DNA from 3 places in the Marinobacter sp. UBA5687 genome. Region 1 is predicted to be linked to each of the others. Evidence: predicted binding sites of a transcription regulator. Region 1 holds the regulator's gene; each other region holds the start of a gene.
The links. The regulator FliA, encoded in region 1, starts transcription of late flagellar genes. The targets are predictions, from matches to a motif close to CTAAAGTTTNNNNNNNNNNNGCCGNTAA.

Region 1 (6,747 bases):
CCTACACAATCCCGGAAATTCCTGCTCAGCCGTAGTGCTGCAGGAGGCTCGGCACATCAATAATCAGGGCGATACGGCCATCACCGGTGATGGTGGCGCCTGCCATACCCGGCGTCCCCTGCAGGGCCCGGCCCAGAGGCTTGATCACCACTTCTTCCTGGCCAATCAATTGGTCAACCACAAAGCCGACCTGCTTGGTGCCCATGGCTACAATCACCACGTGCGCGTTCTCCGGCTCGGCCTGACCGGCCGCGCCATGTACCAGCCAGCGCTTGATGTGGAACAGCGGGAACACCTTGTCCCGCACCACAATGCACTCTTTGCCATCGACAATGTTGGTCTTGGTCAGATCCAGGTGGAAGATCTCCACCACATTCACCAACGGCAGCGCGAAAGACTGGTCACCCAACATGATCATCAGGGTTGGCATGATGGCCAGCGTCAGAGGCACCTTGATAATAATGCTGGTGCCCTTGCCCTGCTCGGACATGATATTGATCTGGCCATTGAGCTGGCCGATCTTGGTTTTCACCACGTCCATGCCGACACCGCGACCGGAGACATCGGAAATCTGGTCTTTGGTGGAGAAACCGGCCGCAAAGATAAGATTGAAGCACTCGTTGTCGGTAAGGCGGTCTGCCGCATCCTGATCGTACAGACCCTTTTCTACCGCCTTGCGGCGCAGGACATTGGGATCCATACCGGCACCGTCGTCGACGATGGACAGCAATATATGGTCGCCTTCCTGCTCCGCCGACAGGGTCACGGTTCCGGCTCGGGGTTTTCCGGCCTTCTCCCGTACGTCCGGCGCTTCGACACCGTGATCCACGGAGTTTCGGACCAGGTGCACAAGTGGGTCAGCCAGCGCCTCGACCAGGTTTTTATCCAGGTCGGTTTCCTCACCGTGCATCACCAGGTTCACTTCTTTTTTCAGGCTTCGGGCCAGATCACGCACCACCCTCGGGAAACGGCCGAATACTTTCTTGATCGGCTGCATCCGTGTTTGCATGACGGCAGCCTGAAGATCCGTAGTCACTACGTCGAGGTTGGCCACCGCCTTGTGCATGTGTTCGTCTTCGCTTTCGGAACCCAAACGCTGCAGGCGGTTCCGTACCAGCACCAGTTCGCCCACCATGTTCATGATGTCGTCCAGGCGCTTGGTATCTACCCGAACCGTGGTTTCACCAGCGGGTGCGGCCTCACGGGCAGGCGCGGGCGCAGAGGCCGGCTTGGCAGCGGCCGTGCTCTCGGCTTTGGCTTCTGCTTTCTTTGGTTCCGGGGCCGGTTCGGCCTTGCCGGATGGAGCAGGCGCCGGTTTGGGCTCGCTGTCGGAAGACCCGGCACTTGGGCCGGCGCCCTTGCCATGCAGTTCGTCCAGCAGGTTCTCGAATTCGTCGTCGGAAATCAGATCGGCGTCAGCGGATGATTTTTCTGAACCACCGCTGGTGCTGGTATCTGCCTTGGCTGTTTCCTCTTCCGCAGGCGCGCCGGCAAACTGGCCCTTGCCGTGGAGTTGATCCAGCAAGGCCTCAAATTCGTCGTCGGTAATTTCATCACTGTCTGAGCTGCCGGCGGATTCAGCCGGATTGCTCACCTGCTCGTTGCCGGCCGGTTTCTGGCCGTCGGATTTTTCATCCGCCAACGCGTCCAGCAACTGCTCGAATTCTTCGTCAGTGATATCGCCCTGGTCCCCTTGCTGCCCGACCTCCGCAGACGACGGCTCCGGTGCCGGGGTTGGCGCTTCCGCCGCTGGTGCATCCTCTGACTCGGGTTTGGCGAGGGCGTCCAGGGCTTCGATCAGTTCGTCCGGCGCGGGCGTTGGTTCTTCCCGGTTTCGAACTTCTTCGAACATGGCGTTAACGTTGTCCAGCGCCTCCAGAACCACGTCCATCAGTTCCGGAGTGACCTTGCGCTTGTGATTCCGGAGAATATCGAACACGTTCTCTGCCGAGTGGCAGCAGTTAACCAGTGCCTCCAGCTGAAGGAAGCCTGCGCCCCCTTTCACGGTATGGAAGCCACGGAAAATGGCGTTCAGCAGATCGCTGTCATCGGGATGCTGCTCCAGATCCACCAGCTGCTCCGACAACTTTTCGAGTATCTCGCCGGCTTCTACCAGGAAGTCCTGCAGGATCTCTTCATCAGCATCTAACGCCATGCGTCACCCTCTTTATTATCAGAATCCGAGACTGGACAGCAGATCGTCCACATCGTCCTGTCCCGAAACTACATCTTCCCGCTCATCGGCCTTGATCTGGGGCCCTACCCCTTTTTCGGCCGATTCTTCTTTTTCTTCAATCTGGTGCACCGTGCCGGTCAGCTGATCCACGTGGCTGGCCATCACTACCAAGCCAAGAAGATTGTCTTCCACTTCTTTCACCAAAGCGGTGACCTTCTGGATAACCTGGCCAGTAAGATCCTGGAAGTCCTGAGCCAGCAGGATTTCCGACAGATTCTGGTACAGACTGTCAGAGTCTGTGGTCAGGCCGGCGAAGAACTTGTCGATGCGACCATACAACTCGCGAAACTCCGCAGGTTCCATTTCACGGCGGCGCAGACGCTGCCACTCGTCCCGCAAGGCAACCGCTTCATCCCTCATGGAATGAGCCACGGGCATGCTTTCCTCGACCAGGTCCATGGTGCGGTTCGCTGCCTGGCTGGTCATCTGCACCACATAGGCCAGACGGTCAGAAGCGTCGCTCATCTTCGACAGGACTTCTTTCTGCTCGGCATTACGCGGGTCTATCTGGAAGTTCCGGATTGCCTCATGGAGGCTGCGGGTGAGTCGGCCCACTTCCCGGTACAGACTCTGATCGCGAACCTCGCTCAGTTCATTGATCAGGGTCATCGCCTTGGCATAATTCCCGGCGTTTACATTCTCAGCCAGGTCGGAGGCCTGCTTTTGCAGTTTCTCCGCCACCTCCGGATCAAGGCCCTGATGGTTCTGTTTGGTATCACTCATGGCGAGCCATCCGACCTCTGGTTACTGGATTCGTTCGAAGATTTTCTCGATCTTTTCCTTGAGCACGGCTGCCGTAAAAGGCTTGACCACATATCCGTTTACCCCGGCCTGAGCCGCGGCCACGATCTGGTCCCGCTTGGCTTCTGCCGTCACCATCAGAACCGGCAGGTTCTTCAGGTTTTCGTCAGCGCGGACAGCTTTGAGAAGATCAAAGCCCGACATGCCGGGCATGTTCCAGTCAGTCACCAGGAAGTCGTACTTGCCGCTTCGGAGCATGGGCAACGCCGTGTTGCCATCATCGGCCTCATCTGTATTGGTGAAGCCAAGATCTCGCAGCAGGTTCTTGATGATTCGTCGCATTGTGGAGAAGTCATCCACAATGAGAATTTTCATGTTCTTGTCCAATGGGACCTCCAGTCAGTAACACCCGGAATTCATTCAGCCTTTTTGAAAGTCTAGCAGGCTGCTACCTTAACTGCTTATTGTGTGGTGTTTGCGCACGTTGTAAAGCATCGGTTACCAAAAGCTACACAGCCTGCTGAAAGAGAAACACAGCACCCGGCCGATCAGTCGTTGTCGTCATCCCGCCACTCGGCCAACCGGCTGCGCAGCCGCAGTGCCGCCTGGCTGTGAATCTGGCTTACCCGGCTCTCACTGACCCCAAGCACTGCGCCGATTTCCTTGAGGTTCAGTTCTTCCTGGTAATACAGGCTCAACACCAGCTTTTCGCGCTCAGGCAACTGCTCGATGGCGTCCGCCAGACTGCGCTGGAAAGCGCCGGAAGCAATACCGTCCAGCGGATTATCGCTGGCCTCTGCTTCTTCTATCGGCAGCTCGCCGGATTCATTGAGCTCATCAAGGCTAAAAAGTCGGCCACTGTTGGCGTCGGCCAGTGAAGCGTGATATTCGTCCAGACCAATGCCAAGCTCTTCAGCTACTTCGGCATCCTGGGCCTCGCGCCCGGTACGATCTTCCACTTGTTTGATGGCACTGGCGATTCGCCGGGCATTACGATGCACTGAGCGGGGCACCCAGTCGCCTTTGCGGATTTCGTCCACCATGGCGCCACGGATGCGAATGCCGGCATAGGTTTCAAAGGTCGCACCCTTGCCTGAAGAGTAGCGCTGCGCAGCCTCCAGCAGACCAATCATACCGGCCTGCATAAGGTCTTCGAGCTGCACCGATGCAGGCAGTCGGGCCATGAGATGAAGGGCGATTTTCTTGACCAGCGGCGCATGCTCTTCAATCAGGGCTGAAGGGCTCCTGGCGCCGGCCTGATGGTAAATTCCCAGATTTTTCGCCAATGTCATGTATCCGGTTTTCTTGTAGGACTGGATTCAGATCAGACTTCGACGAGCCGCTCCACGAAGAACTCGAGATGCCCCCTGGGAGAGGACGGCAAAGGCCAGCTGTCCACTTTTTCGGCCAGAGCCCGGATAGCCAGCGAGGCTTTCGCCCTCGGATAGGCATCCAATACCGCTTTCTGCCTCTGAACGGCTTTCTTGACGGCCTCGTCGTAAGGCACGATACCTACATATTGTAGTGCCACATCCAGGAAACGCTCGGTGACCCGGGTCAGTTTTTCAAACAGATGGCGGCCTTCCTGCTCATTGCGGACCTGGTTTGCCAGGATGCGGAAGCGGTTGGTGCCGTAATCCCGATTCATCAGTTTGATCAGGGCGTAAGCATCGGTAATGGAAGTAGGTTCGTCGCAGACCACCAGCAGAAGTTCCTGCGATGCCCTCAGGAAGCTGACCACCGATTCAGAAATACCCGCGGCGGTATCCACAATCAGAACGTCAATCTGGTCGCCCAGCTCACTGAAGGCATTGATCAGGCCGGCATGTTCCATGGCGCTGAGCTGGGTCATACGCTGGGTGCCGGATGATGCCGGAACAATCTTGATGCCACCAGGGCCATTCACCAGCACATCTTTCAGATCACAATCGCCGTTGAGTACGTCTTGCAGATTTCGATTGGCGGTAATGCCAAGCAACACATCGATGTTGGCGAGCCCAAGATCCGCGTCCAGCAAGACAACCCGGCGCCCCTTCTGGGCCAGGGCGATACCTAGGTTGACCGAAACATTGCTCTTGCCGACACCGCCCTTGCCGCCGGAAACCGCAATCACCTGAACCGGATGTGGTCTGCTCATACTGTTATCAGTCTCTTACTACGTTCTTGTACGGGCACGCGTGCCGGTGTTTTATTCTGTCGCTGGCGAGGCTCAGGCACCTTCGGCTATTGCCTGCGCGCTCTGCACGGCCCTGAGCCTTTCTACGCCCAGACGCACCAGCGGGATAGCCTCCGCCCTTTGGAGATCTTCCGGTATCTTCTGGCCATCGGTGTACCAGGCCACCGGCAAGCTGGTCTCCATAACGAATCCGAGCGCTTCGCCCAGGGTCAGGGCTTCATCAATCTTGGTCATGATGCAGCCTGCAAGGTTTGCCATCTTATAGCAATGCCACACGGATTTCATGATACGTGGCTGACTGGTGGCAGAGACCACCAGATGTGTACGGATATTGTGATCGCTGCGAGCCAACTCCGCCAGTTGTTCCTGGTAACCACGGTCGGCACTGGTCAGGCCGGCAGTGTCAATCAGTACCAGGTGCCTATCCGACAGTTCATCAAGAATGTCATCCAGGGAATGGCTCTCATCCACCACCCGCACGGGCACATTCAGGATTCTGCCGAACACAAACAGCTGCTCATGGGCGGCCACACGGTAGCGGTCGGTGGTCACCAGGGCCAACGAATCCGGGCCATGCTCCAGCACATAGCGAGCCGCCAGTTTGCCAATGGTGGTGGTTTTGCCAGACCCGGTCGGCCCGACCAGGGCATAGATCCCCCCGGCATCAAGCCAGTCTTCGCGACCGGTGCGAACGCCGGTCGCCAGCATTTTCAGTGACTGCTTCCAGCCATCTTCCAGGCGCCCGGCCCGGTGCCGTCGGGACAGAGAGCCGGCCAGCTCCGCGCCCAGACCGAACTCCTGCAGCCGCTCGGCCAAGCGTTGCTGAACTGCGCTGTTACCGGCCGGCGTGGCAGTCGCAGCCTTACCACTGACCAGATCACGCAGAGAGCTGATTTCGGCACGCATACTGGCCAGTTCATCGGCATAGCCACCGGCGCCTGATTCGCTACCCGCAACCGGCTTTGCCAGCGCTTCATCACTGAGACGTGACGCCGGAAAATCGGCCGTCTCGAAAGATAAGGACGACGCCACGCCACCTGAGGCGCCACTTCCTGCGCGCTTTTCCCGAACCTCACGAATGCGACTGCGGGACCGGTTCAGCTCCTCTTCCAGCCGACGATGCTGCTCCGCCTGCATCTCGGCCAGCCGGGAGCCGTTGGTGGCTTCAACCGCCCTTTCGCCCAGACGCTGGCGCGCCATGTTTTCGTCGTAGTCGAGTGCCGTCACGATCTCAACGCCACCATCAACGCGGCGGTTAGACAGAATAACGGCATCCGGCCCCATTTCGTGGCTTACCTGCTTCAGGGCCTCAGCCATGGACTGCGCAAAAAACCGTTTTACTTTCATGCTGTTTCATCCTCCCACCGGCAAGCACTCTGGCTTTCCGCGATGCTCCGTCGGTTTATTGACCCACAGAAGCGACTATCGTGATCTGTTTGTTATCCGGGATTTCCTGGTAAGAGAGCACATGCAAACGCTCTACCCCGTAGCTGGCAAACTTCGCCAGTACTGGCCGCAAGGGCCCCGAAACCAGCAGGATGGCGGGCTTGCCAAGCATTTCCTGGCGCTGCACGCTGTCCTGAAGGGATCGTTG
Region 2 (6,747 bases), on a different contig from region 1:
ATAGCCCCATAATGGCCAGTAATGGGCCATGCACAAGCGCCAGAAACATGGTCGCGACGGAAACCAGTGCCAGCGCGAAAAGCGCCGGTACGGGCCCGATCAATCCATAATGATGAACGCCCGCCAACAAGGCTGCATAGAGTGTGACACTGCCACCGCCGGTCAGTGCTGCAAAGACCTGATCCGAACCCATGTGACGCCGACGAAGATATTCCGCGCCTGCATGCAGCCCCAACCCGGTCAACAACGCCATCAGCAACTGATGCACTGGTCCGATAAGTCCGGCGGAAATCGAATGGCTCACCATAAAGATCCCGGCAAGACTGACACTCAGCGCGCCAATCCAGACCATCCAGTTGGCTTTGAATGCCGCCACGCCACGGGATACCAGAGCATCCGACCGATTCACGGGAACGGCAATTGCTGTGTCTTCCGCGACCGGCTCCCGAGATGTCTCTGCGTCTGTCGTTTCTGCCACCGAACTTGCTGGCTCCCGCACGTACCCGACATCCGCCGGCACATCCGGGGTGGCCGGCGTCACCGGATCCGGCAGAGAAACCCCGGTATCGCGAAGCCTGGAAACCTCTGCCCGGAGGTCGGCGACTTCCAGAGCCAGATCCTCGACCCGGGAGGCGTGACGGTCTCTTTGCCGGAACGCCAGAAAGCCCAGAAGTGAGCCCACAGGCACCAGCAGCACGCCAGCTCCGATAACGAGAAAGAGTAATGCTTCCAATGGACGTTTCCTTGTCTTGTCGTTACTTCAGGGTTGCACCACCCCGGATTGAGGCACCAGGCAATTGATCATGGTAATCGACAGATCCCGGAATACCGCTTCCGACATCACGTTATCCGGAAACTGGCCGACCATCGTTCGCCGGCAGGATGAGGATCGACTGTTTGCTCGCTGCACACAATCGTTGAATGTCTCCCCGCTATCCCGTCCCGTCGCCTCGCTGCAAAAAACGGGAACCCGGCTGACAACAAAATCAAGTACCTCCCCCCGGCTTGCAGGGCTGGTCGCCAGGTTACTGAAACGCTCTGCACTGGCCGGAGCCGGGGTTCCCCTGGTCTGGTCCCACAATACGTAGAGCAATGCGGCAGAAACCAGCGTTACTGTGACAACGGGCATCTTCATTACAAATCCTTAAAACAGAGTGGCGCGCCATTGTAAAGAAGAACAATCCGAGCTGCCTCATTGAACACCGGTTGAATACCATAGTGAACTCCCAAATTCTGAACCGAAAACGGAGCATCCTCATGAAAGGGAAACTCGGACTTCTCGCTGCCATGCTCGTTCTGGCCGGCTGTGCCACCGCTTCCGAGCAACTGCGCGTTTACACCGAACAATATCCTCCTTATAACATGACCACCAGCGGTCAGCCCTTTGCCCATTCAGAATCCGAAATCACCGGCCTCTGCACCGATGTGCTCAAAGCTGTTCTAGAGAATGCCAAGGTCGACTACAGCATCAAGCTGCGAGACCTCAGCTATGGCATGAACCGCGCTCAACGGCACGAAGACCATGGTATCTACTGCGTATCCAAGACAGACGAACGGGAGCCCTTCTTTGAATGGGTGGGACCACTCTCCAGCATCAAGTGGACCCTGTTTGCCAAGCCCGGCTCCAGCATCAAACTGGACGATCTTGAGGATGCCCGTGACTACCGTATTGGTGGCTACAAAGGCGATGTGATGACGGGATACCTGGAAGACAAAGGATTCGACGTTTCCGCCATAACCAACAATGGACTGAATGCCAAGCGGCTGGAACAGGATCAGATCGATCTATGGGTGGCCGATGGCCTGGCAGGCCCCTACCTGGCCGCCGATGCCTCCGACGTGACCGGCCTTGAGGCAGTTCTTGTTTTCCGCGAAACCCCGATGTATCTGGCCATTAACAAGGACTTTGATCCCGACTTGATCAAAGCCCTTAATACGGCTTACCAGGCTATGCAGGAAAGCGGTGAGATAGACACCATTTCGCGTTCTTACGGGCTCTGATCGCCAAGTGGCTTTTGCCGGCCCCGCCAGCTCTCAGGCTAACGCGGGGCCAGCAGCTTACGCATTGCTCACCTGAAACTGACCGGTGAGGTTTTTCAGCTTGTTTGCCGAAACGTGCGTCATTTCCGAACTCGCCGTCAAACCCGCGATCACCGTCGTCATGAAGCTTACGCTGTCAGCAACGCCACTGGTCTGTGAACTCTGAACAGCGTTGGTTTCCGCGATGCCCGAGATCGCCCGGAAGAGCTTGTCGACCATGTGATGCAGCTCTGCGTTGTCATCCGACGCCGCCCGGGCCTGAGCCAGACGGGCCTCCATCTCTGCCATGCCTTCTTCCATTGTGGTTACGGCGCGCTGAGTTTCTTCCCGCACCCGATACAGACGCTCATCAATTTCCGTCGTGGCCTGGGCTGTCCGACTGGCCAGTTGCCGGACCTCATCGGCGACGACTGCAAATCCCCGCCCTGCCTCACCAGCCCGAGCCGCTTCTATGGCTGCATTGAGCGCTAGAAGATTGGTCTGGGCAGCAATGTCGTTAATCATTTCAGCCGCCTTGCCGATCTCGTCCGTGCGTTCACTCGCGGCGCGAATACCCTCGGCCGAACGCACGATAACGTCGCGAATGCTCTCGGTTTCACGGCTGACACGGGCAAACTGATCTTTGGCACGAGCCACCACATCTTCCATGCTAACTCGCATTTCCTGCGCTGTGGTCGAGGCATTTTCGATTTCGTTCTGCTGCAGATCAGCGCCCTTCAGCATCTGCTCTATGTCGTGTACCACCTGCTGAATCTTTTCATCCGCCTGGCGGTTCTGACCCACAAGGTGTTCACTGGCGGAGCGGGATTCACCCGCAAGACTGATGACCTGCCCCACCATGCCGTCGAGGGTATCCAGAAAGCTGTTCATCCAGCGCGCGAGATCCCCGCTCTCATCCCGCTTGGTCTTGCCGACATCGAGACGCTGGCGCAGATTCCCGCCTCCTTCGGCAATGTTCCGTATGACATCCGCGAGTGATGACAGGCTATCTGCCAATGGCTTGGCGGAACTTGCCCGGAAGATGACAAGCCCCAGGAGCGCAACCATCGCGTTCACGGAGGCTTCCAGCCACAGAGGAGCACCGCTTGCCGAAACCGCTACGTTGGCTGCCCAGATAAGCGCCATAAGGACCCCGAGCCGCGCCGTCAGTCGATAGCTGACCGAACGTTTCCGATACACCTCCTCCAGGTCGCCTTCACACATCATGCCCCAACGATCAGGAGACCCGGGTAACTGGAAGGTCACGCCCTTGCCAATCACCGGTATATGGCGATAGTCGGAATAGCCGGGGTACTTAACGTAGAGGTTTTCACCACGGGCCATGGTTTCCCGTACCCCCGGGTGCAACTGCCCCGTAGCCGGGTCGGTAAAACGTATTTCGAATTCGGTGTGTTCCCGAATCCGTACTGTACCGAAGCCCGTACGGATTCCGTCTTTGAGGTTGTCGCCGTGACTGAAGGTAGCGTCTTCAAACCGCGAGCGCGACAGGGCAACTCCCGGTCTGATCGATGGATCAAACTGACTGTCGATCATGAAAATGTAGTTGTCGCCAGACTCTTCAAAAATGTGCCCGGCCTCGCGCTGAATCAGGTCACTCATGACATCGTTCGGAACCCGGGCACAGACTGCCGCTGCCTGATTGCCAGCAAGAGCGACCGGCTGGTAGAACATCAGCGTGACATCGTCATGAAATCTGGAAGTTGTGGCACCAAGCTGCAAGGTGACCGGGTCACTGTAGGGCCCGTGGAGGAACCGCTCTCTCACCCCTCGTTGCACGGCCGCGGGCATGAGGCCTGCGGCTCCGTTTCTGCCGGTCACCGTCGAGGCGACAACAGAGCCATCTTCTTTCACAACGAAAAGCTCGGAAATTTCCCGGAGGCGCGTAACGGCCGAATCCAGTACCTCTGAAATGCTATCGTGTTCGCTACCCTCAAGTCGTGCCGCAAGCCCCTCAAGGAAGGCCCACTTGCCATTTGCCCAGTTAATCAGCGCTTCGCGACGGGTTTTCGCGATGCTCTCGAATATCTCTTCATTCGTTGCATATTGCTGGCGGTTCAAAAAACAGGACCATCCCATCCGCAACTTACCTGTGGCCCCAAACCAGGGCAACCAACCCCGCTCATCGGATGAAAGGTTCATGGAATCACTGCGTAAAGTCATAGCGCGCCTTCCTCAATCGGTACTGCATGCCTGCACTACAACGAGGTGGTGCAAACATACCTGCTTTCAGAAGGAAGCTAAGCAAAGAGCGGGCCTGAACCGGCGGACCGGTCAAAACCTGAAGGGAAGTAGCAACTGCCGGATTCAAACGATGAGAGAGGCGCACCATCGGGGTGCGCCATCAAAAATATGCACTAAAGAAGGGCGAGGCGCCCCTGGGCTCAGCGGGTCTTCAGATTCTCCAGAAACTCAGCCATTTCTGCTTGCATGTCGACAACACGTTGCCGCCATTCCGCCTTGTAGGCCGCAAACTCCTCGCTCAATTCGCCCAATTGCAGCTGGGCTTCGGCGGCGGTCGCGGTGCTCTCCGCAAGCGTCTTCAAGTTGACTTCAGACAACTGCTCCCGCTGGTCTTCAAGCCTGATTACCGTTTCGTTCAAGGTACGTCTGTCCTGCGGCGTTGCAGATGGGGTAGATTTAAGCGCTTCCCGCAGGGATTCAGACAGCTCTTCCAGATGCTGGCTCAGCTGGTCACCGTACTCTTCAGGCAACGCCGACATATCTTCATTCATACTCTGGGCCTGTTGCTGCAACTCCCGCCCCAGCCTCTCAAGCTCTACCGCCATCTCATCGGATTGATTTGCCCAGCGACTCTTGAGATCTTCACCCAGTTTTTCCAGCTGCCCAACAAGACTTCCCCAAACCGGGCCCTGTTTCAGGGCATCGCCGGTGCGATAATAATCCACCAGCCAGTCGTCACCTTTACGTACCAGATAGGTTAAGGACTCCGTGGCTTCGTTCTGGCCCTCCAGACCACTCAGGGTGGTGGTTACCCGGGCCAGATTGTCATCAATGACCACACGCCCCCACTCAATGCTCACGTTCTGCCATTGCTGTTCAAAACCATCGAATGCCGCTTCATCGACCAGGGTTGAATAATCTGCGGCCGCTTCAGCATCCTCTTCAAGTACAGCTTGCCAAAACGCTTCCGATACTTCCTGGGGCGATTCCGGGCGACTGCACCCTGTCGCCATGAGTACGGAAAACACCAGAAAAGGAAAAAGTACATATTTCATTGATCAACCTCATCGATCGCTCGGGAACAGTGACCCGGATTTTACATCAGGTGAAGGACAGCATTAGCGACGATTGCCCATCGTTAAGATATCGTCGTACTCCCACACTCTCACCACTGCACCGCCCGAAGTGATTCCGCTAATGGTCTCGAGCTCGTTGACCATGGCCGACGCTACGGCTTCCGCTTCAATCGCCCGATATTTTCTCAGTGGCCCGATCAACGCCCGATTCGCAACCGGCATGACGGCCACACCAAGAGCCTCGGCCGTTCGAGCCTCCTTGCGCTGCCCCAGCAACAGGCTCGGGTGGTAGATCGCAAGATAAGGAAATTTCAGCGCCCGGACATTGTCCTCAAGCTCTCCTTTGACTCGATTGTAGAAAACCGGGGATTGCGAAGATGCTCCGATGGCCGACATCAGAATCAATGCCCGTGCACCGGCGTTACGGGCCATCTGAGCTGCCTTCAATGCATAGTCATGATCGACCTTGCGAAAGGCTTCTCTGGAGCCTGCCTTTTTCAGGGTCGTTCCAAGGCAACAGATCAGGACATCCACCTGGAAAGCGTCAGGCTGAGCCTCCATCGCATCAAAATCCATGAAGCGCTGCTCCAGTTTCGGATTTTCCACGACCATCGACCGGCGAACCGGAGCGATCACAGTCGATATCTCCGGCTGCTCGAGGAGCTTCTCCACCACCATGCCTCCGGTCAGGCCGGTAGCGCCTAAAACCATCACCTTCATTCGGTGTCTCCCTGTGTTCATCGCTTCTGATTGGTTGCCGGATTGCGTAGGATGATACTCGTAAACACTCGAATCCGAGCTCTCAACACGTGCCACTATGCTGAAATTATCCAATGCCGTCGAACTGGCAGACTGGGAAATCCAGATTACGCAGATACGATCCCAGGGGGCCGGCGGTCAGAATGTGAATAAGGTTGCCTCTGCCGTACACCTCCGGTTCGACATCCTGCATTCCACCCTGCCGCCGTTTTACAAAGAACGTTTGATGGCATTGTCCGACCAGCGCATCAGTAAAGACGGCGTGATTGTGATCAAAGGGCAGTCTTTCCGCACGTTTGAGCAGAACAAAGAGGACGCGCTGAACCGACTCAAGACTCTCATTCAGGAGGCAGTAAAACCGCAAAAAGCCCGCCGGCCAACGCGGCCGACGAAATCCTCCCAACGGCGGCGTGTGGATAACAAAACCCGCCGTGGAGAGATCAAATCCCTGAGGGGAAAAGTAAAAACCTAAGCCAGCCCCTGCTCTTTCGCCAGGGCTGCTGCGGCCCGGGGACCGGTCCACAGAGAAGGGAGAATAATCAACGACACCGGAATGGCTGTGATCACAATGAACTGTTGCAACACCCCAATCTGACCGGCCCCCATATAGAGAAGAATCGCGGCCATCAGTGCCATGGCGCCACCCCAGAAAACGCGAATCCAGGGTTGCGGCTCGTCATGGCCGGCCCCC
Region 3 (6,747 bases), on a different contig from region 1:
CCGTGCTGTCTGCCAGCCATCGCGCATAGTTGATCCAGGAGGCAAAGACATTGTCCACCACCTGAGGCCACACCACAGAATCGGTAAAATTGCAGGTCCAGATCAGTGTCGCGGAATCGCCCTTCATCTTGAGGCGGGTGGTACCCATATCCCCCACCAGCTTCTCATAGGGCGCAATACGGGTAACCGCTTCCCCCAACGTGGCGCAGCTCATGGTGATGTAACCCAGTACACTGTAGGAACCGGGTTGCACATAGTCGCCGGTCTCCAATCCCAATACCGGGTTACCGGTATGTTCGGCCAGCAAGTGAATAAATGCCTGGAGCTGTTCGCCGTCGATTCGGCCCTCATCGGAATCCAGGATCTCCGGCTTCAAACCCGCCTTTTCAAACAGCGGATCAACCGCGATACCTTTGGCATCGGCGTAGCGAACATACTGCCGCAAAGCGGCGACGGAAGCTGTGCCCAACGCATTCATGGTGATGACTTTCGTTGTTGGAATTGTTTGAAAAGTATAAACAAAAACGCCCGGTTATGAACCGGGCGTTTTCAGGGCATCAACAAACCATCAAAGCTTGCGGCCTTTGCCAGCGGCAATCCGCAGGCGCAGCGCGTTCAGCTTTATAAAGCCTTCCGCATCTTTCTGATCGTAAGCACCCTGGTCTTCTTCAAAGGTGGCGATCTTCTCATCGAACAGAGAATCGTCAGACTTACGGCCGACCACGTCTACATTGCCCTTGTACAGCTTCAGGCGAACGGTGCCGTTCACGTAGTTCTGGGTCTGGTCGATCAGCGCCTGAAGAGCCTCACGCTCCGGGGACCACCAGTAACCGTTGTAGATCACCTCAGCATAGCGCGGCATCAGGCTGTCCTTCAGGTGTGCCACTTCACGGTCCAGAGTAATGGACTCGATGGCGCGGTGGGCGCGCAGCATGATGGTACCACCCGGAGTTTCGTAACAGCCGCGGGACTTCATGCCCACGTAGCGGTTCTCGACGATGTCCAGGCGGCCAATACCATTTTCACCGGCCAGCTTGTTCAGGGTTTCCAGCACCACGTGGGGCTTCATTTCCTGACCATCAACGGCAACGATGTCGCCTTTCCTGTAGGTGAGCTCCACGTAAGTGGGCTTGTCCGGCGCGGCTTCCGGAGATACGCTCCAACGCCACATGTCTTCCTCGGCTTCCGCCCAGGGGTCTTCCAGGTTGATGCCTTCGTAGGAGATGTGCAGCAGGTTGGCGTCCATGGAATACGGGCTCTTGCCCTTCTTCATTTCCACGGGGATGTTGCGCTCTTCACAATACTTGAGCAGCTTTTCGCGGGAGTTCAGATCCCACTCACGCCAGGGAGCGATCACCTTCACGCCCGGCTTCAGGGCATAGGCGCCAAGCTCAAAACGAACCTGATCGTTACCTTTACCGGTAGCACCGTGAGAGATGGCGTCTGCACCCGTTTCGTTGGCAATGTCGATCAGGCGCTTGGCAATCAGCGGGCGGGCGATAGAGGTGCCCAGCAGGTACTCGCCTTCGTAGATGGTATTGGCGCGGAACATCGGGAACACGTAATCGCGCACAAACTCCTCGCGCAGGTCCTCAATGTAGATTTCCTTAACGCCCAGCGCTTCGGCTTTCGCGCGCGCTGGCTCCACTTCCTCGCCCTGGCCAATATCGGCGGTAAAGGTTACCACCTCACAGTTATAGGTATCCTGCAACCACCGAACGATGACGGAAGTATCCAGGCCACCGGAATAGGCCAGCACCACCTTTTTAATATCAGACATGCCCTTGCTCCAGACTGAACAGAATGGATGTGTTGAAAAGAAGGGCAACATTGTACGGGATGGCGGGGGGAATGGCTATAAAGCCCCTACCCTGCCAAAGGATAGGGGCGCCATGGACGGCAAAAGTACTGGTTTAGCCAGCGGCCTGGGAGTGCTGGGTTACCACTTCTTCGCGGATGCCGTCCCAGCCTTCTTTGATTGAGCGCAGCAGTTCAATCACTTCATCCAGCTTCGCCATATCATTACGGGCACTGCCCTCCAGCAAAGTACGCTCCATATAGTCGTACAAAGCTTCGAGCCGTGGCGCCAGATCACCGCCCTTCTCGAAATCCAGGAACGAGCGCAGCCCGCCAATGATTTCGATGGCTTTGTTCAGCAGCTGCGCTTTGCCGGCGTAATCTTTGGCCTGCATCTTAGCCTTCGCCATATTGATACGCTCAATGGCACCGCTGTACAACAGCTGGATGAGCTTGTGGGGATCGGCATCGGTGATGCTGGTTTGGGTGTTAACGCGTTGGTACGCTTGTAAACCGTTCATAAATAACCTCGTTTCACCGTATTACTCTCGATTGTTCTGTGGCGCCAGCGCAGCCAACTGCTGAGTGACGTAATCCCGGGTACTGTTCAACTGCGAGATCAAGGAATCCGCCGCTGTGAACTGGCTCACCAGCCTCTCACGATAAGCAGCAATACGTTCCTCAAGACGAACCTGGCTCTCCTGAATCTGCTCAAGCTCGCGACTAAGACTGTCTGTACGGGATTCAATGGCCCCGTCTGCGCCGACAATATTACTTACCAGATCAACTGTACGCTCACCCACACCTTCCACGAAGGTGATGGAACCACGATTACCCGTCTGATCACCGAGAATTCGAACCTGCAGCCCCGAAGCATCGCCGTTCCCAGTTCCAAGGAAAAGAACCTGGCCATCGCCTTCCGCAGCCCGGCCGTCAATAGTTCCAGCCACATCCAGGCCGTCCGTACTGGTGTTAGTATCCAGCCCAAACAGGGCTGCATCTTCGGCGGATGCCAGGGCCACTTTTGAATCGCTACCATAGTCAGCTGAGGTGAACGTCAGTTTTCCTCCACCATCCAGGCCAACCTGCAATCGGGTGCCGGCTGCATTCAGCGCATTATTGGCGTTCAACTGAGCTTGAATATCGTCCAGCAGCGCCTGCTGGCTAATTCCATTACCCTGGGTCAGCTTCAGGTTCACCGTGATATCACCGTTCACTGTCAAGGCCAGATCATCATTGGCATCGGTAATATCGAACGTAGCACCGAGTGCCGAACCAGCTACCAGCTGCCCCTGAGTGGCAGCCTGCGTGATATTGATCTCGTACTCACCGGGCTCGGTATTCAAACCGCTGCGGACAAACTCCACCTGACTGTCCGTTGTGCGCCCCTGCTCCGCAAACAGAGCCGTCACCTCATCGGGATTGGCCTTCAGTACTTCTTCGAACTTCGCCCGGTCGAATTCGAGGCCACCGGTCTCAAAATTGGTGGTGATACCCACATCGGCCAAACTCCTAACACTGGCGTTCTCCATGCCGGGTACCACACGGGTAAGAATATTCCGCAACTGGCTCTGAATCGTGCGAACCGTCGAGTCGCCGGTCAGCAAACTGCCAACACCGGCTTCGGCATTAAAGCCCGCCAGACTGTCAATAGTGGACTGCAGGCCGTTGAATTTATCAACGAAGCCCTGAACCCGGTCTGCAACAGCACCAAAATCTTGAGTGACTTTGATAGTAGAAGTGCCAGTTTCTTTGATATCAAAGGTCAGGCCATCGATTACATTTTCAAACGTGTTAGTGGAACGGGTAACCGTTACACCATTGATATTCATTACCGCATCGCTGGCAGCAATAGTTTCTTTCAGGCCGGAGTCCGCATCCATTCCCGCGTTGAAGGCAAAGCGTGAAAGGCCGGTGTTGTCGGTATTTGTGCCAGTCGTATCGCCCGTGACAGAAATACTGACGGCGTTGGCCGTACCCGTCTCGTCTGCAGACAGCACCAACTGATAACCACTCCCGGTATCGATGATTCCAGCGGAAACGCCGGCATCCGCTTCGTTAATGGCGTTCGCCAGGCCCTGAAGCGTGTCATTGCTGCTGTCTATGGTGATATTCGTGATTTTGTCACCAACCGACAGCTCCAGAGTGCCCTGCCCAACGCTGGTAGCGTCACGATCCGCAAACACATCCCGAGAAGCCAGCGCCTGAGCAGAGGCAAGACTGGTGACCTCCACACTGTAAGTGCCACGACTTGCCTTGGTGGAATCTACAGAAACACCGATATCATCATTGGTAGAAGACGCAGAGAAGGCCTTGAGATTATCCGGTGAACTTAACTGCCGCATTGGCAAACGAAGTTCGGTTACGGCACTGCGCAGCTTGCCATAGGCGGATAACAGCGCCTCGGCTTGCTGGGTTTTCTGGGTTAAGCGGGTTTCAGTAGGCTTGCGCTCTGCGGCCACCAACTGATCCACCAGATCCGAGTTCAGCACCCCGGAACCAATCCCCAACGATGATATACCTGCCATAACCATGCCTCCTCAAGGGGGCCAATGTTTTCACTGAACTATGTATCGGCCGGAAGCGGCAAAACTTTGCCCTACTGGCGCAAAAAATTGTAACAACGCGTTAAACCAAGCATAGCCCCTAATCAAACCCGGTGCTGCCATAACGCAGAGCACCGCCGGACCTTCTCAGGTGCGGCGGTGCTGAAATACCGCTGTGGTCATCCGCGCAAAAGCGGCAAGCTTTTACACTTTGATGTTAAACAACGTCAGCGGTTCGTCCTGCTGCAATTTTTCTGCCAACCTCAAAGCCACTTCATCCGGAATCTGGCGAATCACTTCCTGGGTTTGCTGATCAACCACCCTTACGATGGTCTGGCCCATGTCGTTATCCACTTCAAACTGCAGATCCCGCTGCACATTCTGAACAAAATCGTTCAGCTGGCTGACCGCCTGGTCCAGATCCTCCCGCTGCGCGTCGTTGCGCTCCTTGAGCTGTTCCGCTTTGGAGGCTTCGTTGGCAATCTGGGTATTCTGAACCTGGCGAGCACCGGCAGAAGAAGCAGCAAGGTCAGGGGCATTCCGGCCCTCGGCCTGAGATGACGACAGTGCCTTCACCGGCCCCCGGTCACTGACATTCACCAGCTTCAGGTTCGGGTTGTTCAGGTTAACGTCATTCATAGCTTTACCTCGCTATCCTCAAACGGCGGAAAACCGGAACCCGAAGGTTCCGGCTGTTACCGCTAGCCCCTTACTGCAGGAGGGACAGAACCTGCTGCGGACGGGCGTTCGCCTGAGCCAGGACGGAGATACCGGCCTGCTGCAGTACCTGGGATTTGGCCAGGTTGGCAGTTTCTGCCGCGAAGTCAGCGTCAAGAATACGGCTGTTGGAGGCGCTGAGATTTTCGACAGACGTACCCAAGTTGGCGATGGTGGACTCGAAACGGTTTTGCACCGCACCCAAATCCCCGCGCAGAGAGTTTACCGCGGTGACTGCGGCGTCGATCCGAAGAATCATCTCATTTGCGGCACCCACAGTTTTCACGTCCGCAGATTCGATGCTACTGGTCGCTGTATTGGCTGCGGCGGCGTTATTGAGGACCGTCCCCGTACCACCACCTGCGGTATAAGTCGCAGCGCCCAAATCTTTTTCGGAAACGATCTTGAGCTGACCGTCGACGACTGACGCAAAAGCCGGCTCAGTCAACTGATCATTGATTGTGGCCGCCAAGTCGTCAACAGAATCCTCTGACCCAGTGAAGGTTATTGTCTGAGCGTTACCATCGACGGTAAATGCGAGGGTACTATCATTCGCGACAGCGTTGGTACCCGAGAAATCCACGGTAAACTCCTGCGTGCGGATAGCACCGATAGCACTGGATCTTGTACCCGCACCCAAATCGATCCCGATGGTTTCGCCAGCATTTGCGCCAACCTGGAACTGCTGTTCGCCAAAGGTGCCATCCAAGACCTTAAGACCGTTAAACGCAGTCTGCGTTGAAATCCTGTCTATTTCCTTGATTCGCTGCTGCACCTCTGCATCAAGCGCCGCTCTATCCGATGCTGTGTTGGTCGCGTTGGCAGACTGTACTGACAGTTCACGAATTCGCTGAAGGTTGTTGGTAATTTCATCTAGCGCACCTTCAGTGGTTTGCGCCAGAGAAATACCGTCGTTGGCGTTTCGTTGAGCAACATTCAGGCCGCTAATCTGGGATTGAAACCGGGTTGAGATAGCCAGACCTGCTGCGTCATCCTTAGCAGAGTTAATGCGCAAACCTGATGACAACCGCTCAAGTGACTGATTTGAAAGATTTTGCGACTTGCCCAGTTGGTTCTGAGCCGTCAGCGATGCTACGTTGGTGTTGATGCCTAGAGCCATGATGCATCTCCTACAAGAATAAACTAATCTGAAATCAAGCTTTTGCTAAGCGTTTGCGGTTTGAGCGGCCACTAGGTCTGCCGCTCTGCTAACCTGATACCGCTTATTGCAGGAGCGACAGAACCTGCTGCGGGCGGGCATTCGCCTGAGCCAATACCGAGATACCTGCCTGCTGCAGCACTTGAGATTTAGACAACTTCGCTGTTTCTGCAGCAAAATCTGCGTCAAGAATCCTACTGTTAGATGCGCTAAGGTTCTCAACCGACGTTGCCAAGTTCGCAATCGTCGACTCAAATCGGTTCTGAACTGCACCAAGATCTCCGCGTAAATCATTCACAGAACCAAGAGCCGCATCGATTCTTGCGATCATTTTGTTTGCGTTCTCAACGTTAGTGACGTCCTCACCGTCCAAGCTCCCGGCAACAGCCTGACTTGCAACATCAGTGATCATGGACGCGGTTCCAGCACCTGCCGTGTATGTGGTTGCAAGCGCCTCTGAAGACACAATATCTACATCTGTACCTGCATCGTTTACGACAGCAACAGCGCCTTCGAGCGTTTCATTAA

Region 2: B3Y70_RS01830 (methyl-accepting chemotaxis protein) is a predicted target of FliA. The motif match lies at 4,297-4,324, and genes of this name have one in related genera.
Region 3: fliD (flagellar filament capping protein FliD) is a predicted target of FliA. The motif match lies at 4,368-4,395, and genes of this name have one in related genera.

What each region holds. Positions count from the first base shown of each region.
Region 1 covers NZ_DIHV01000003.1:15,534-22,280, forward strand. The annotation lists gene B3Y70_RS00205 (chemotaxis protein CheA) at 26-2,155, opposite strand; gene B3Y70_RS00210 (protein phosphatase CheZ) at 2,174-2,959, opposite strand; gene cheY (chemotaxis response regulator CheY) at 2,981-3,364, opposite strand; gene B3Y70_RS00220 (RNA polymerase sigma factor FliA) at 3,526-4,269, opposite strand; gene B3Y70_RS00225 (MinD/ParA family protein) at 4,302-5,114, opposite strand; gene flhF (flagellar biosynthesis protein FlhF) at 5,187-6,500, opposite strand; gene flhA (flagellar biosynthesis protein FlhA) at 6,556-6,747, opposite strand, start outside.
Region 2 covers NZ_DIHV01000017.1:47,229-53,975, forward strand. The annotation lists gene B3Y70_RS01815 (DUF2339 domain-containing protein) at 1-733, opposite strand, end outside; gene B3Y70_RS01820 (hypothetical protein) at 761-1,135, opposite strand; gene B3Y70_RS01825 (substrate-binding periplasmic protein) at 1,258-2,001, shown strand; gene B3Y70_RS01830 (methyl-accepting chemotaxis protein) at 2,059-4,200, opposite strand; gene B3Y70_RS01835 (hypothetical protein) at 4,422-5,276, opposite strand; gene B3Y70_RS01840 (NAD(P)H-binding protein) at 5,340-6,017, opposite strand; gene arfB (alternative ribosome rescue aminoacyl-tRNA hydrolase ArfB) at 6,115-6,528, shown strand; gene B3Y70_RS01850 (BCCT family transporter) at 6,525-6,747, opposite strand, start outside.
Region 3 covers NZ_DIHV01000144.1:9,193-15,939, forward strand. The annotation lists gene B3Y70_RS15870 (AraC family transcriptional regulator) at 1-478, opposite strand, end outside; gene B3Y70_RS15875 (argininosuccinate synthase) at 569-1,780, opposite strand; gene fliS (flagellar export chaperone FliS) at 1,914-2,318, opposite strand; gene fliD (flagellar filament capping protein FliD) at 2,340-4,325, opposite strand; gene B3Y70_RS15890 (flagellar protein FlaG) at 4,548-4,982, opposite strand; gene B3Y70_RS15895 (flagellin) at 5,053-6,180, opposite strand; gene B3Y70_RS15900 (flagellin) at 6,284-6,747, opposite strand, start outside.